Regions from separate parts of the Actinopolyspora sp. BKK2 genome, predicted to be linked through region 1. Evidence: riboswitches for the same ligand, from Rfam matches in the RefSeq annotation. Region 1 holds a riboswitch; each other region holds the start of a gene.
What was found. A riboswitch is a leader RNA that binds a small molecule or an ion and turns the genes downstream of it on or off. The one in region 1 is predicted to bind cobalamin.

Region 1 (3,290 bases):
TCTTCGACCCGCCGGTTGCGCTCGGTCACGTCCTGACAAACAACCATCCAGAACTCATCGCCCTCGGGGCGCACCGACTTCGCGATGTGCAGCTCGCAGATCAACTGCTGTCCGTCGGACCGGAGCAGCTTCATCTCCCGGACGGGAGCTCGCCCCGGTGGAGCACCGGCGCCGAAGGATTCCAGCAGCTTCGGTTTGTCCGGCTCGTCGGGATGGACGAAATCCGTTACGTGTGCTCCGGACATCTGCTCCGGGGAGTAACCGAGCAGCCCGCACAACGCGAGGTTGGAATCGACCAGGTAGCCGTACCTGTCGTACACCCCGATGCCGATCGGGGTTAGCACGAAAAGGTCGTGGAACTGCCGCAGCGACCGTTCCAGCTGGGTATGAAGATCGGTCTCGTCCCTGGTCAGCCTGGCGAAACCGCGTAGTCTCCCTTCGCTAGACCACAGGGCGGTGGTGACCACGCTCGCCCAGAACCTGCTGCCGTCCTTGCGTATCCGCCAACCTTCATCGGTACAGCTGCCGGATTCCACGGCACGCCTGAGCAGTTCTCGCGGATAACCCGTCGCGTTCTGCTCGGAGGTGTAGAAGATCGAGATGTTCTGCCCCACCACCTCGTCGGCGGGGGCCCCGGTGAGCCGTTCCGCCCCGGGGTTCCAGCTCGACACCACGCCGTCCGGGTCGAGGGTGTACACGGCGTACTCCAACAGTGAGGATCCGAAGGCGCCGATCACCTTCTCGCCATCGGCCCGAAGGCCATTCCCGTGGTCCGTGCCGCTCATGTACAGCTCCGGTTACCGAGTCGCGATCGGCCTACAAGTCCCCGGTGGTTTGCCGTTCGAAACGGGTCCCCGGCAACGGTGATGGGTTCACCATTGTTTCCACATCGGAACATCCGCTTCTTTCCCGGTCGCTCTCGAGTGTCGACCAGCATCACGATACGCGCACGACCAACCTTCGATCTTCACCCCATTGGACCGGACATGCTGGGCCAGGTACCCGGTCAGCTCGGAATCGGGATCGCGAGATCGTCCACCCCGTCCCTGAGCTCGGGGGCTGCTACAACCACCGGAACCCGAGCGATGTGTTGCGGCCCATGACACCTTGACACCTCACCCCCGAGGTGTGAACGTTCCGTGCGAAACCAACGCGACGACATGCAGGAAGCCGGTGCAAGCCCGGCACGGTCCCGCCACTGTGTGTGGGGAGTTTTCGCCAAAACGCCACTGTCGGTGATCCGATGGGAAGGCGGCGGACAACGCCGATCCACGAGTCAGGAGACTGCCGTCGTCGTGCCGATTCGTACGGGGTCGCGGAGCCCCGGAGGAGGTAACGACGGTGCCGTACCGAACCGCGCGCGCATTCACCTTCCACCGCTTTTCCACGGGGACGCGCAAGGGCAGGTCACTCCCCACGTCCCGTTCGTCGTAAACGCCTGAAACCGTCCGCGTTCCGGACGACTCGACGACGACCCTCACGACCCGAAGCGTGGAGACAAGTGTGCCCATCGGGGAAACACCTTCAGATCCTACCGTCACAAAACTGTCCATCCTGGACAAACTCGTCGTGCTAGCCCGAACCGGTTCGCTCCTCGAGCACGGAAACCCCCTCCCGGCCGAGATGATGGCCACTGTCGCCTTCCGTACCGAGCAGAATGCGCGCCACGTGGGCAGGACCACGGGGTACGTCAATTCGGTACTGAGCATTCGGGTGGGCGAGGCGGTCGGCTCCTGCGCCACCGAACCGGACGCTCAGGACACCACACGGCTGTCCGGCCTGACCGGTTCCACGGTCGACGAGCTGCTGGATCACCCGGAACCGGCCGTTCGCACAGCCGCGCTGGACGCCTACCTCGCACACCTGTCACCGCACGACGCTCGGAGAGACTCCCGCACCGCGCGTCTCCCGCGTGGTGATTCGTCGGCCAAGTCGCGGGCACGAGCCCGCGCCGTGGTGGATCTGCTCCCCGAAGGAACCAAAGGCCCCGTAGCGGTCATCGGAGTGGTGAACTCACTGCTGTCCGCTTTGGAAGCCCGGAACCTCGAACACGTTCCATGCGACTTCAAGGGTGGCCGCACCGAGCAGGGAGAAACCGTGCTGCGGAACCACTCCGCGGCGCTGTCCGGAGCCCGGGCGGTACTCGCATCCGGCATGACCCTGGGCAACGGGACGTTCGACGGGATCGCCGAACACTGCCGGGCCAATGCCGTCCCGCTGGTGGTGTTCGCCCAGACCGGCAGCGCGGTGTTCAGGGAACTGCTGGGCACGCACCTAACCGCACTCTCCGCCGAGCCCTACCCGTTCTTCTGGCTCACCGGGCAGGAGAACGAGATCCACCTCTACCCGGCTGCCCCCGGAGGACACTCGTGAACAGCGACGCGGACTCCGCGGGCGGACGCAGGTGTCACTCGCTGCTGGAACTCATCGGCGACACCCCCGCACTGCGAGTCACGACTCCACTTCCCGAAGAGCACCCCGGGTTCTGGGCCAAGCTCGAAGGGGTATCCCCCGGTGGCATGAAGGCCAGAGCCGCGCTGTCCATGATCCTCGGCGCCAGACGGCGCGGCGAGCTGCGGCCCGGCGGCACCATCGTGGAATCCACCAGCGGCACCCTGGGAATCGGGCTAGGTTACGTGGGTATCGCTCTCGGCCACCCCGTGGTACTGGTGGCCGACCGTGAACTCGACGATCCAAGCGCGAGCCTGCTGCGTGCGCACGGGGCGCGGATCGAGGTCGTCGACGAACCGGCTCCCGTCGGTGGATGGCAACGCGCGCGACGCGATCGGGTCACCCGAATACTGGCCGAGCACGCGGACGCGTTCTGGCCGGACCAGTACAACAATCCGGACAACGCAGCCGGTTACACGGCTCTCGGGCACGAGCTCCTTGACCAGTTCGACCGGGTGGACGCGGTGGTCTGCAGCGTCGGGACCGGCGGGCACAGCTCGGGAATCGCGTCGGTACTGCGTGCCCACCGGCCCGGTGTCCGGATCATCGGAGTCGATTCGCCGGGTTCGACGCTGTTCGGCCCGGAACCACTGCCGAGGGTGATGCGTGGTCTGGGCAGCAGCATCCATCCGGACAACGTCGCCTACGCGGAGTTCGACGAGGTCCACTGGGTAGGCCCCGCCGAAGCCGCGTGGTCCTGCCGAGAACTCGCCAGGAGCGTCTTCGTCACGGGCGGGTGGAGTACCGGTGCCGTGGCGCTGGCTGCCGCGTGGTGTTCGGCCGAACTGGACTCGGACCGGGTGGTGGCGGTGTTCCCGGACGGACCGTACCGCTACTGG
Region 2 (3,290 bases), on a different contig from region 1:
CCGGGGATCTCCAGCATGCGGGCCCGGAAGTCCGGCTCCGTGGCCCCGGAAGTGCGCTCCTCGGGAGCGCTTCCGGAGCCGTTGCCGGTTCCGCTCTCACCGGAGGGGCCTTCCGAGGGAGCGTTTCCGCCCGCGCCTCCGCCCGGGCCCTCGTCGGGACCGTTCCCGTCCGGGGAACCGCCGACGCCCCCACCGGGACCGTCGTCCTCCGGCCCGTCCCCGGGGTCCTCGTTCCCGCCGGAACCGTCCGAACCGGACTCATCGGTCGAACCTCCCGGATCCGCCGTGCCGTCCGCGCTCGCCTCCGCCGTTCCCCCGGTGGTCTCGCCCTCGGCGGTCTCGCCCTCGGCCGTCTCCTCAGCCTCGACCTCCGCCGCGGCGTCCTCCAGGGCCTGCTGGAGCTGCTGCTCGTCCATGCCCGGCTCGTCGAACGGGTCCCGCCTGCGCCTGTGCGGCAGAGCCAGCCGCGCCGCCGCCTCCACATCGGCCGCGGCGACCGCGTCCACACCGCGCCAGGCCGCGTGCGCCACGGCGGCGCGAGCCAGCACCAGATCGGCGCGCATCCCGTCCACCTCGAACGAAGCGCACACGGAAGCGATTCGCCTGACCTCGGAAGAAGGCAGCTCGACGGAGTCCACGCGGGCACGGGCGTCCGCGATCCGCCGGGCCAGTTCGGCGTCGGACTCGGCCCACTCCGCGGAGAAGCCTGCAGGATCGGCGTCGAACCGCAACCGTCGACGCACGACTTCGGTCCGCGTCTCCACCTCGCGAGAGGCCGACACCTGGACCGTCAGGCCGAAGCGGTCCAGCAGCTGGGGACGCAGCTCGCCCTCCTCCGGGTTCATGGTGCCGACCAGCAGGAAGGACGCCGCGTGCGACAGGGAGACCCCTTCGCGCTCGACGTGGGCCCGCCCCATGGCCGCGGCGTCGAGCAACAGGTCGACCAGGTGGTCGTGCAGCAGGTTCACTTCGTCGACGTAGAGGACTCCGCGGTGCGCCGCTGCCAGCAGACCGGGCTGGTAGGCGCGCACGCCCTCGGTCAACGCGCGTTCCACGTCCAACGACCCGACCAGCCGGTCCTCGGAGGCGCCCACGGGAAGTTCCACCAGCTGGGCGGCACGCCGCGTTCGTCCGACGTCGCCGTCGTGGGGACCGTCGGGACAGCGCGGGTCCGGGGCGGAAGGGTCGCAGCCGAACCGGCAGTTCTCCACCACGTCGACGGCGGGCAGCAGCGAGGCGAGCGCGCGGACGATGGTGGACTTGGCAGTGCCCTTCTCCCCGCGCACCAGCACACCGCCGATGCGGGGGTACACCGCGTTGAGCAGCAGCCCCAAGCGCAGATCGTCGTGCCCGACAACAGCGGAGAACGGATAACGCACGGTCGACGAGGTCGACGTGGCAGCGGTCATCGCCGGTATTCCTTCCTAGGGTCTCGGACGCCCCTGGTTGCGGAACGAGGCAACGGCAGTGTCCTGACTCCCGGATCGACGCGCTCCTCCGGCCTTCCCTGGGCAACCCCGGTGGCACTCGTGCGGGAGAACCGCTACCCGGTCACAGTGGCGCCGGCCGTGCCGGATTCACACCGGCTTCCTGACCGTTGCTCGCTTGGATCAACGTGCATGGTCGCAGAAGCGCGCTCGGCGACCAAGCGTCGTGAGCTATCTCGTTAGCCCGGTCACTCTCTCCGGATCCCGGTGCATGTCGACGTGCGGGATGCCGTCCTCCTCGTAGTGCTCACCGTGCTCGAGGAAGCCGAACGAGCGGTAGAAGTCGACGGTCTGGGCCTGCGCCGAGAGCACGGTGGACGACTTGCGCACCTCGGCGACCGCCGCGTGCATGAGCTTCTTGCCGAGCCCCATGCCGCGAGCGCTCTCGGCCGTGCACACGCGTCCGATCCGGTAACTCCCACCCGGTTCCTCGAGCAGACGCAGGTACCCGAGCACCTGGGTCCCCCCGGCGTCGATCCAGAAGTGCCTGGTCGCTGTCTCGAGATCGCGCCCGTCCAGCTCGGGATAGGGGCACTGCTGTTCCACGACGAACACGTCCACCCGCAGCCGCAGCATGCGGTAGAAGTCCTCGGGGGCCAGATCGGCCGTGTAGGCGCGGTGCACTGCGGTGGCGAGAGGCTGCAGATTCACCCTTACCTGCCTATCACACCTCCTGCGCCGAACTCCGATGCGCCGCCGCTCCGGTCCGCGCCGGGGCCCTGACCGCTCGGAGTGCCGTTCGACTCACTGCCGGTACGCCCGCGGCTGATCGACTGTAGGGTTGTCCACTCGGCCGGTCCGCCACAGGAAGGAGACCAGGTGGCTCCCGAAACACCGACGACCTCGACGCTGCCCAAGGCCGAGCTGCACGTGCACATCGAGGGAGCTCTCGAACCGGAACTGACCTTCGACCGGGCGCGGCGAAACGGCATCACCCTGCCCTACACCGATGTCGAAGACCTCCGAGGACGCTACGACTTCAGCAACCTGCAGTCGTTCCTGGATCTCTACTACACGGGCATGAACGTGCTGCGGCGCGCCGAGGACTTCACCGCGCTGGCCGACGACTACCTCGACAGGGCGGCGCACCAGGGGGTCCGCCACGCCGAGATCTTCTTCGATCCGCAGGCGCACACGACGCGGGGCGTGTCGCTGGAAACCGCGCTCGACGGTTTGGAGGCCTCGCTGTCGAGCAGTCGGGAGCGTTTCGGCGTCAGCACCGGACTGATCGCCTGCTTCCTCCGGGACCGCGGTCCAGCGGAGGCTGAGCGCATGCTCGACGAACTGCTCGAGCACTCGCATCGCATCATCGGCGTCGGGCTCGACTCGGCCGAGCTGGGATATCCCCCCGCCGACTTCGCGAACGTGTTCGCCCGGGCCCGCGAGGCGGGACTGCACCTGGTCGCGCACGCGGGCGAGGAAGGCCCGGCTGAATACGTCTGGCAGGCGCTGGACGTGCTCGGCGTGGAGCGCATCGACCACGGGATCAGGTCGGTCGACGACGAGGAGCTCGTCCGGCGGATCGCCCGGGACCGCGTCCCCCTGACGGTGTGCCCGCTGTCGAACGTGCGTCTGCGCTGCGTGAACACCCTCCCCGAGCACTGTCTGCCCCGTCTGGTGGATGCCGGGGTCCGCACCACGATCAATTCGGACGACCCGAGCTACTTCGGCGGCCACGTCGGGGACAACTTCGCGGCGATCGAGCGCGAGCTCGGTTTCGGCGCCCGGGACCTCCGGGAGTTCGCGCTCAACTCGGTCGAGGCCGCGTTCCTGCCCGAGTCCGAGCGCGACCGGTTGCGCGGG
Region 3 (3,290 bases), on a different contig from region 1:
GCCCGAGGTGAGCGAGAAGATGGGCGTCTACACCGTGAAGGCGCTCGAGGACCGCGACATCAAGGTCTACCTGAACACCTTCCTGAAGTCGGTGGAGAACGGTCACGCCGTGCTCTCCGACGGCACCGAGTTCGACACCGACACCCTGGTGTGGAACGCGGGCGTCAAGGCCAACCCCGTGCTGAAGAACAGCGATCTCCCGCTGGACGAGCGGGGCAGGATCAAGGCCACCTCGCACCTGCAGGTCGAGGGCAACCCCGAGATCTGGGCGGCGGGCGACTGCGCGGCGGTGCCCGACCTGTCCAAGACGGAGGAGGACCCCAACGCCACCTGCGCTCCGTCGGCCCAGCACGCGGTTCGTCAGGCGCACCAGCTGGCCAAGAACGTCATCTCCTCGATGCGCGGCCGCAAGACCGGCGAGTACTACCACCGCAACGCGGGGTCGGTCGCCGGGCTCGGGCTCTATAAGGGAGTCGCCGACGTCTACGGCTTCAAGGCCAAGGGAATCATCGCGTGGTTCATGCACCGCACCTACCACGTGAGCAAGATGCCCACCTTCAACAGGAAGGCCAGGATCATCATCGACTGGACCCTCGCGTTCCTGTTCCGCCGCGAGGTCGTCTCGATGGGGCAGATCCAGAATCCGCGGGCGGACTTCAAGCGTGCCGCCTCGAGCTGAGTCCTCCCCGCGCGGGAGCGGAGGCCGTGTGCCGGTTCGCCCGGCGCGCGGCCTCGTGTGTACGGTTTCCCGCACTGCTGACCTTCCGTGGTTACCGGCTGTCACTCGTTCCGCGAGTAGCACCCATCAGTGTGTTTAAATTAGCTCGTATGGAGTAAAGACTCCGTTGCTTTGCACGTGGAGTTACTGCGGTTGCTCCAGATGGCGGTTTCCTCCGCGTTGGAACCAACGGCACGATCGGAACGTCCTAAGGAAGCCAGGTGTGGGCTGGTCGTGACGCGTGTCGTCGGCGACGATTCCAACGGCGAGCCCCCGTAGCCCAATGGGCAGAGGCAGACGACTTAAAATCGTCGTAGTGTCGGTTCGAGTCCGACCGGGGGCACCGCTACTCACCAGTGAGAACGATGAGCGCGAGGACGCCCCGATCACTGCCTCGTCCCAGCGCTCGTCTCAGTCCCCTCCGAAGGGACCCGGTCGACTCCCGATCCGAGCGGTCCGAGCGAGCGGTGCGGCAGCGCTGGGGGACGCGTGCTGCTCGCCGCCGGCGAGTGTGCGTCCGCGCACGTCCGCACTCGACCGGTTCATGGACGAACACCGCGCTGTTAGGCTGTCCGCGCCAGTCAACCCGTGATGGGCCAGGGAATCCGGTGCGAATCCGGAGCTGACGCGCAGCGGTGTGAGGGACGGGCGGAGCAACGGCCACTGGGGACACTCCCGGGAAGGCGCTTTCCGCCCGGAGGATCTCGAGCCCGAAAACCTGCTGGCACCCGCCGAACCGGCGGTTCGCATCCGAACCGGCGGTTCGAATGCCCGCGAGGCTCCGCGCTCGAGCCTTCCGACGGAGAGGAACCTATGCGTGGACCGTCCCGGTCACTGTCGCTGTGCTGTCTCACGCTGCTCACAGCAGGTCTGCTCACCGCCTGCGGCGGTGGATCCCCCGACTCCTCCGGGCGGAGCGCGCCCGGGTACCCGCGAACCGTCGAGAACTGCGGCAGGCAGGTCACCCTCGACGCCCCGCCCGAACGGGCCGTCTCCCTGGACCAGGGATCCACCGAGATCCTGCTCTCCCTCGGCCTGGCCGACCGCGTGGCGGGCACGGCGACCTGGACCGACCCGGTGCTGAAGTCCCTGGAGGAGGCCAACTCCGGGGTCCCCCGGCTCGCCGACGACACCCCCTCCTACGAGCGGGTGCTGGCCGAGGAACCGGACTTCGTCTCGGCCTCGTTCGAGAGCACCGTGAGCCGGGTCGCCTCGCGGGAGAAGTTCGCGCAGCTCGGCGTTCCCACCTACGTGGCCCCCGCGGACTGCGCCAAGAACAACGCCGGGGACGGGGACGGCTCGCGCTCCGAGCAGCTGCGGATGGACCGGATCTACCAGGAGATCGAGGACCTCGCGCGGATGTTCGACGTCGAGCAGCGCGGCGCGGAACTGGTCGACGAGCTGCGGAGCAGGATCACCGCGGCCACCGAGGACATCGATGCCTCCGGAGTGAGCGTGCTCTACTGGTTCGCCAACAAGGAGTCGCCGTACATGGCGGGCTGCTGCGGCGCGCCGGGGATCATCACCGACCGGATCGGCGCGCGGAACGTCTTCGACGACACGCACCAGGAGTGGCCGCAGATCAACTGGGAGACGGTGGCCGAGCGGAATCCGGACGTGCTCGTGCTCGGCGACCTCACCCGCGAGAGCCAAACCGCGGAGGAAGCCGAGCAGAAGATCCGGTTCCTGGAGTCCAACCCGGTCACCAAGCACATGGACGCGGTGCGCAACGAGCGCTACATCGAGCTGAGCGGGGCCGCGATGAACCCGTCGATCCGCACCGTGAACGGAGTGGAGCGGGTGGCCGCCAAGCTGCGCGAGTTCGGTCTCGTCGAATGAGGTCGCCACTCACCCGCTCGGGCGGGGTGGGCACCACGGCCCTCTGGCTGGGCGGGCTGGTCCTGCTGTGCCTGTCCGTGGCCTTCACCATCACGATAGGACCGGCCGACATCGCGGTGCCGAACGTGTGGGCGGTGGTGGCCGACCACCTCGGCCTGGGCGACTCCGGGCTCTCGCTGATCCGCGAGGGGATCATCTGGAACCTGCGGCTGCCCCGGACGGTGCTGGCCGCCGTCTGCGGGGCCGGGCTCGGACTGTGCGGCGTGGTCATGCAGTCCCTGCTGCGCAACCCGCTGGCCGACCCCTACGTGCTGGGGATCTCCTCGGGCGCTTCCACGGGGGCCGTGTCGGTGGTGGTGCTGGGGCTCGGCAGCGGAGTGGCCACGCTCTCGCTCGGAGCTTTCCTCGGTTCGCTGTGCTCGTTCACGCTGGTGCTCGTGCTGAGCCACGTCGTGGGCGGCACGGCCGACCGCGTGATCCTGTCCGGCGTGGCGGCCATGCAGCTGTTCTCGGCGCTGACCTCGTTCGTGGTCATGTCGGCAGGCGACGCCGAGCAGACCCGGAGCGTGCTGTTCTGGTTGCTGGGCTCGCTGTCCGGAACCGGGTGGTTCGACGTGGCCTCGTGCCTGCTCGCGCTGATCGTGGTGCTGCTGGTGTGCCTGGCCAAGGCCACCGCGCTGGACGCGTTCACCTTCGGGCAGGACGCCGCCGCCTCGCTCGGCGTCTCCGTGAC
Region 4 (3,290 bases), on a different contig from region 1:
CCCGGGAGGACCGCGGTCCGCCACGGCGTCAGTCGAACGGCACCGGACGCGGCTTCGGCCGCTCGTATGATGCTATGCATCTGCGCGGGGGACAAGCGTCCCAACGGCGCCCCCACGCCGAGGGCCACCTCTCCCCCGGTCCGCGTGAGGACCCCCACCGAGGGTTTTTCCTGCTGATCCCGCCGAACCCCGAAGGGCGGTGTGACTTCGACAACGGTGCCTCCCGCACGCCCCGATCGAGCACGCAGCGTGTCCGCGAGGTTTCCCGTTGTGTCCAGTTCGGCAACTCGCCAGACGCCGCCCCCCTGGCGGTCCCGCTCCGCGAGGAACTCCTCCGCGGCGAGAACGGCCGTCTCCGCGGCCTCGGCCGGCCTCACTCGCGCGCCCGAGTCGTTCCCCCCGAGCAGCACCGCGACCGTCTCCCCGTCCAGCGGAAGCAGGCCCACGTCACCGCGCAGCCGCGACACGTCCCCGCTCCCGTCGTCCACTGTGAACAGGAAACGCCCGGAGAGCTCGGCCAACCGCGGAGTCGAGCAGATTCCCCGGTCCAGCTCACGCACGACCCGCTGCACCGGCAACCAACCGGGGTCGTCCAGCCCGGCACCGGGACTGGCCACTATGTTCCGCACCCGCTCGTGGGTCAGCGAGGGAAGCAGTCCCACCGCGCCGATCCGCCGCCCGAGCTCCTCGGGGAACTCGACACCGCGCAGCTGGAGATTGGCCCGCGAGGTGAGCTCGACCGTGGAGTTGCCCAGCTCCTCCGCGGCCGTGACCAGCACCCGCAGCTGCTCGGTGCTCAACGTCCCGCCGGGGACGCGGATCCGCGCGAGACCACCGTCGGCGGCGGGGTGGACCTGGAGCGCACCCGGGCAGGCGTCCGGCCTGTCCCGTTCGGAAGCGAAACCTTCGGACATCGCGGTGATGCTACGGACCACGGAAGTGTGCCACGAAACACGCCGGGGAACGGGCTTCGTCACGTCGGCTTGACTGGAGATCGGCCCGTTCCCGAAACTGGACGGCGTATCCGCGGCGGTGACGGAGGAAGCCGGTGTGAATCCGGCGCGGTCCCGCCACTGTCACCGGGGAGCGAACTCCAAGCACGGTCACTGTCGAACGACGATGGGAAGACCGGAGGGAGCCAGGATCCGGGAGCCAGGAGACTCCTGCCGCCGCGACCGTCAGCAAAGGGGCGAGGACCCCTGGGAAGGTTCCTGATGCAGCGTACGACCGCGCGTGCATCGCGCGCCTGTCCTGGTCGACCGCCCCGGTTCTCGACGCCGAGGAGCGAGTCGCATGATCCTGCTTCTGTCCACCTCCGACACTGACCTGCTCAGTGCGCGGTCCAGCGGCGCCGACTACCGGCTGGCCAATCCGGCCAGACTCGGCGCGCAGGACCTTCCGGAACTGCTCGAGGGAGTCGACCTCGTGGTGGTGCGGCTGCTCGGCGGCCGCAGGGCCTGGGAGGAGGGGTTGGACTTCCTGCTCGCCGGCCCGCGGCCCGTCGTGGTGCTCGGTGGCGAGCAGCAGCCCGACGCCGAGCTCATGGAGTGCTCCACAGTTCCCGGCGGCGTGTGCGCCGAAGCGCACGCCTACCTCGCCCACGGCGGCCCGGAGAACCTCGAGCAGCTGCACAACTTCCTCTCCGACACCGTCCTGCTGACCGGCCACGGCTTCGCGCAGCCCGCCGAGACCCCGACCTGGGGGAGGCTGGACCGCACTCCCGGCAGGCAGGACGGCCCCACAGTGGCCGTGCTCTACTACCGGGCCCACCACATGGCGGGCAACACCGCCTTCGTGCACACCCTCTGCGAGCAGATCGAGGACGCGGGCGGCCAGGCGATGCCCCTGTTCTGCGCCTCGTTGCGCACCCCCGACCCCGAGCTGCTCGAAGCACTGCGCGGCGCGGACGCGCTCGTGGTCACCGTGCTGGCCGCAGGCGGGAGCAAGCCCGCCGTGGCCACGGCCGGCGGCGACGACGAGGCCTGGGACGTCGGGGCGCTCGCCCAGCTGGACATCCCGATCCTGCAGGGGATGTGCCTGACCAGCAGCCGTTCCGCCTGGCAGGACAACGACGAGGGTCTCTCCCCGATGGACATGGCCACCCAGGTGGCCGTTCCGGAGTTCGACGGCAGGTTGATCACGGTTCCGTTCTCGTTCAAGGAGAACGACTCGGAGGGCCTTCCCGTCTACGTGGCCGACGCGGAGCGCGCGGCCAGGGTCGCCGGGATCGCCGTGCGGCACGCCCGGCTCCGCCACGTCCCGCCCGAGCGGAAGCGGCTCGCGCTGATGCTGTCGGCCTACCCCACCAAGCACGCCAGGGTGGGCAACGCGGTCGGCCTGGACACGCCGCTGTCCGCCGTGCGGCTGCTGCGCGCTCTCGGGGAGGCGGGCTACGACATCGGCCCCGCTGAGGGACCGGACGCTCTTCCCGGCGTGGCGGCGCAGGACGGTGACGCGCTGATCCACGCGCTGATCGCCGCGGGAGGCCAGGACCGGGACTGGCTGAGCGAGGAGCAGCTCGCAGGCAACCCGATCCGCGTGCCGGCCAAGCGCTACCGGGAGTGGTTCGACTCCCTGCCCGAGTCCCTGCGCTCCGACATCGAACAGCACTGGGGCCCTCCGCCCGGAGAGCTGTTCGTCGACCGCTCGCAGGACCCCGAGGGCGAGATCGTGCTCGCGGCGATCAGGGCGGGCAACATCGTGCTCATGATCCAGCCCCCGCGGGGCTTCGGGGAGAACCCGATCGCGATCTACCACGACCCGGACCTCCCGCCCAGCCACCACTACTTGGCCGCCTACCACTGGCTGACCGACGACTTCGACGCGCACGCGATGGTGCACCTGGGCAAGCACGGCAACCTGGAGTGGTTGCCGGGCAAGACGGCCGGCATGTCCGCCTCCTGCGCCCCGGACGCCGCCATCGCCGACCTGCCGCTGGTGTACCCCTTCCTGGTCAACGACCCCGGTGAGGGGACCCAGGCCAAGCGCAGGGTTCACGCCACGCTGGTGGACCACCTGGTCCCCCCGATGGCGCGCGCGGAGAGCTACGGCGACATCGCGCGGCTGGAGCAGCTGCTCGACGAGCACGCCAACATCACGGCGATGGACCCGGCGAAGCTTCCCGCCATCCGCAGTCAGATCTGGACGCTGATGCAGGCGGCCAAGCTCGACCACGACCTGGGGTTGGAGGAACGTCCGCACGACGCCGAGTTCGACGACATCCTGCTGCAGGTCGACGGCTGGCTGTGCGAGGTCAAGGACGCCCAGATCCGCGAGGGGCTGCACGTGTT

Region 2: it holds a riboswitch for cobalamin, as region 1 does, so the genes downstream of both, G9Q41_RS09025 (VWA domain-containing protein) here and G9Q41_RS16920 (DUF364 domain-containing protein) in region 1, are expected to answer to the same signal.
Region 3: it holds a riboswitch for cobalamin, as region 1 does, so the genes downstream of both, G9Q41_RS12335 (ABC transporter substrate-binding protein) here and G9Q41_RS16920 (DUF364 domain-containing protein) in region 1, are expected to answer to the same signal.
Region 4: it holds a riboswitch for cobalamin, as region 1 does, so the genes downstream of both, cobN (cobaltochelatase subunit CobN) here and G9Q41_RS16920 (DUF364 domain-containing protein) in region 1, are expected to answer to the same signal.

Annotation. Positions count from the first base shown of each region.
Region 1 covers NZ_JAANTE010000008.1:142,110-145,399, reverse strand. Annotated here, with positions in the region: gene G9Q41_RS16925 (EAL domain-containing protein) at 1-785, opposite strand, end outside; cobalamin riboswitch at 1,116-1,308, shown strand; gene G9Q41_RS16920 (DUF364 domain-containing protein) at 1,570-2,373, shown strand; gene G9Q41_RS16915 (PLP-dependent cysteine synthase family protein) at 2,370-3,290, shown strand, end outside.
Region 2 covers NZ_JAANTE010000003.1:480,209-483,498, forward strand. Annotated here, with positions in the region: gene G9Q41_RS09025 (VWA domain-containing protein) at 1-1,409, opposite strand, end outside; cobalamin riboswitch at 1,446-1,614, opposite strand; gene G9Q41_RS09030 (GNAT family N-acetyltransferase) at 1,659-2,138, opposite strand; gene G9Q41_RS09035 (adenosine deaminase) at 2,307-3,290, shown strand, end outside.
Region 3 covers NZ_JAANTE010000005.1:39,462-42,751, forward strand. Annotated here, with positions in the region: gene G9Q41_RS12325 (NAD(P)/FAD-dependent oxidoreductase) at 1-679, shown strand, start outside; tRNA gene G9Q41_RS12330 (tRNA-Leu) at 988-1,061, shown strand; cobalamin riboswitch at 1,280-1,459, shown strand; gene G9Q41_RS12335 (ABC transporter substrate-binding protein) at 1,532-2,557, shown strand; gene G9Q41_RS12340 (iron chelate uptake ABC transporter family permease subunit) at 2,554-3,290, shown strand, end outside.
Region 4 covers NZ_JAANTE010000003.1:462,085-465,374, forward strand. Annotated here, with positions in the region: gene cobG (precorrin-3B synthase) at 1-914, opposite strand, end outside; cobalamin riboswitch at 1,003-1,186, shown strand; gene cobN (cobaltochelatase subunit CobN) at 1,294-3,290, shown strand, end outside.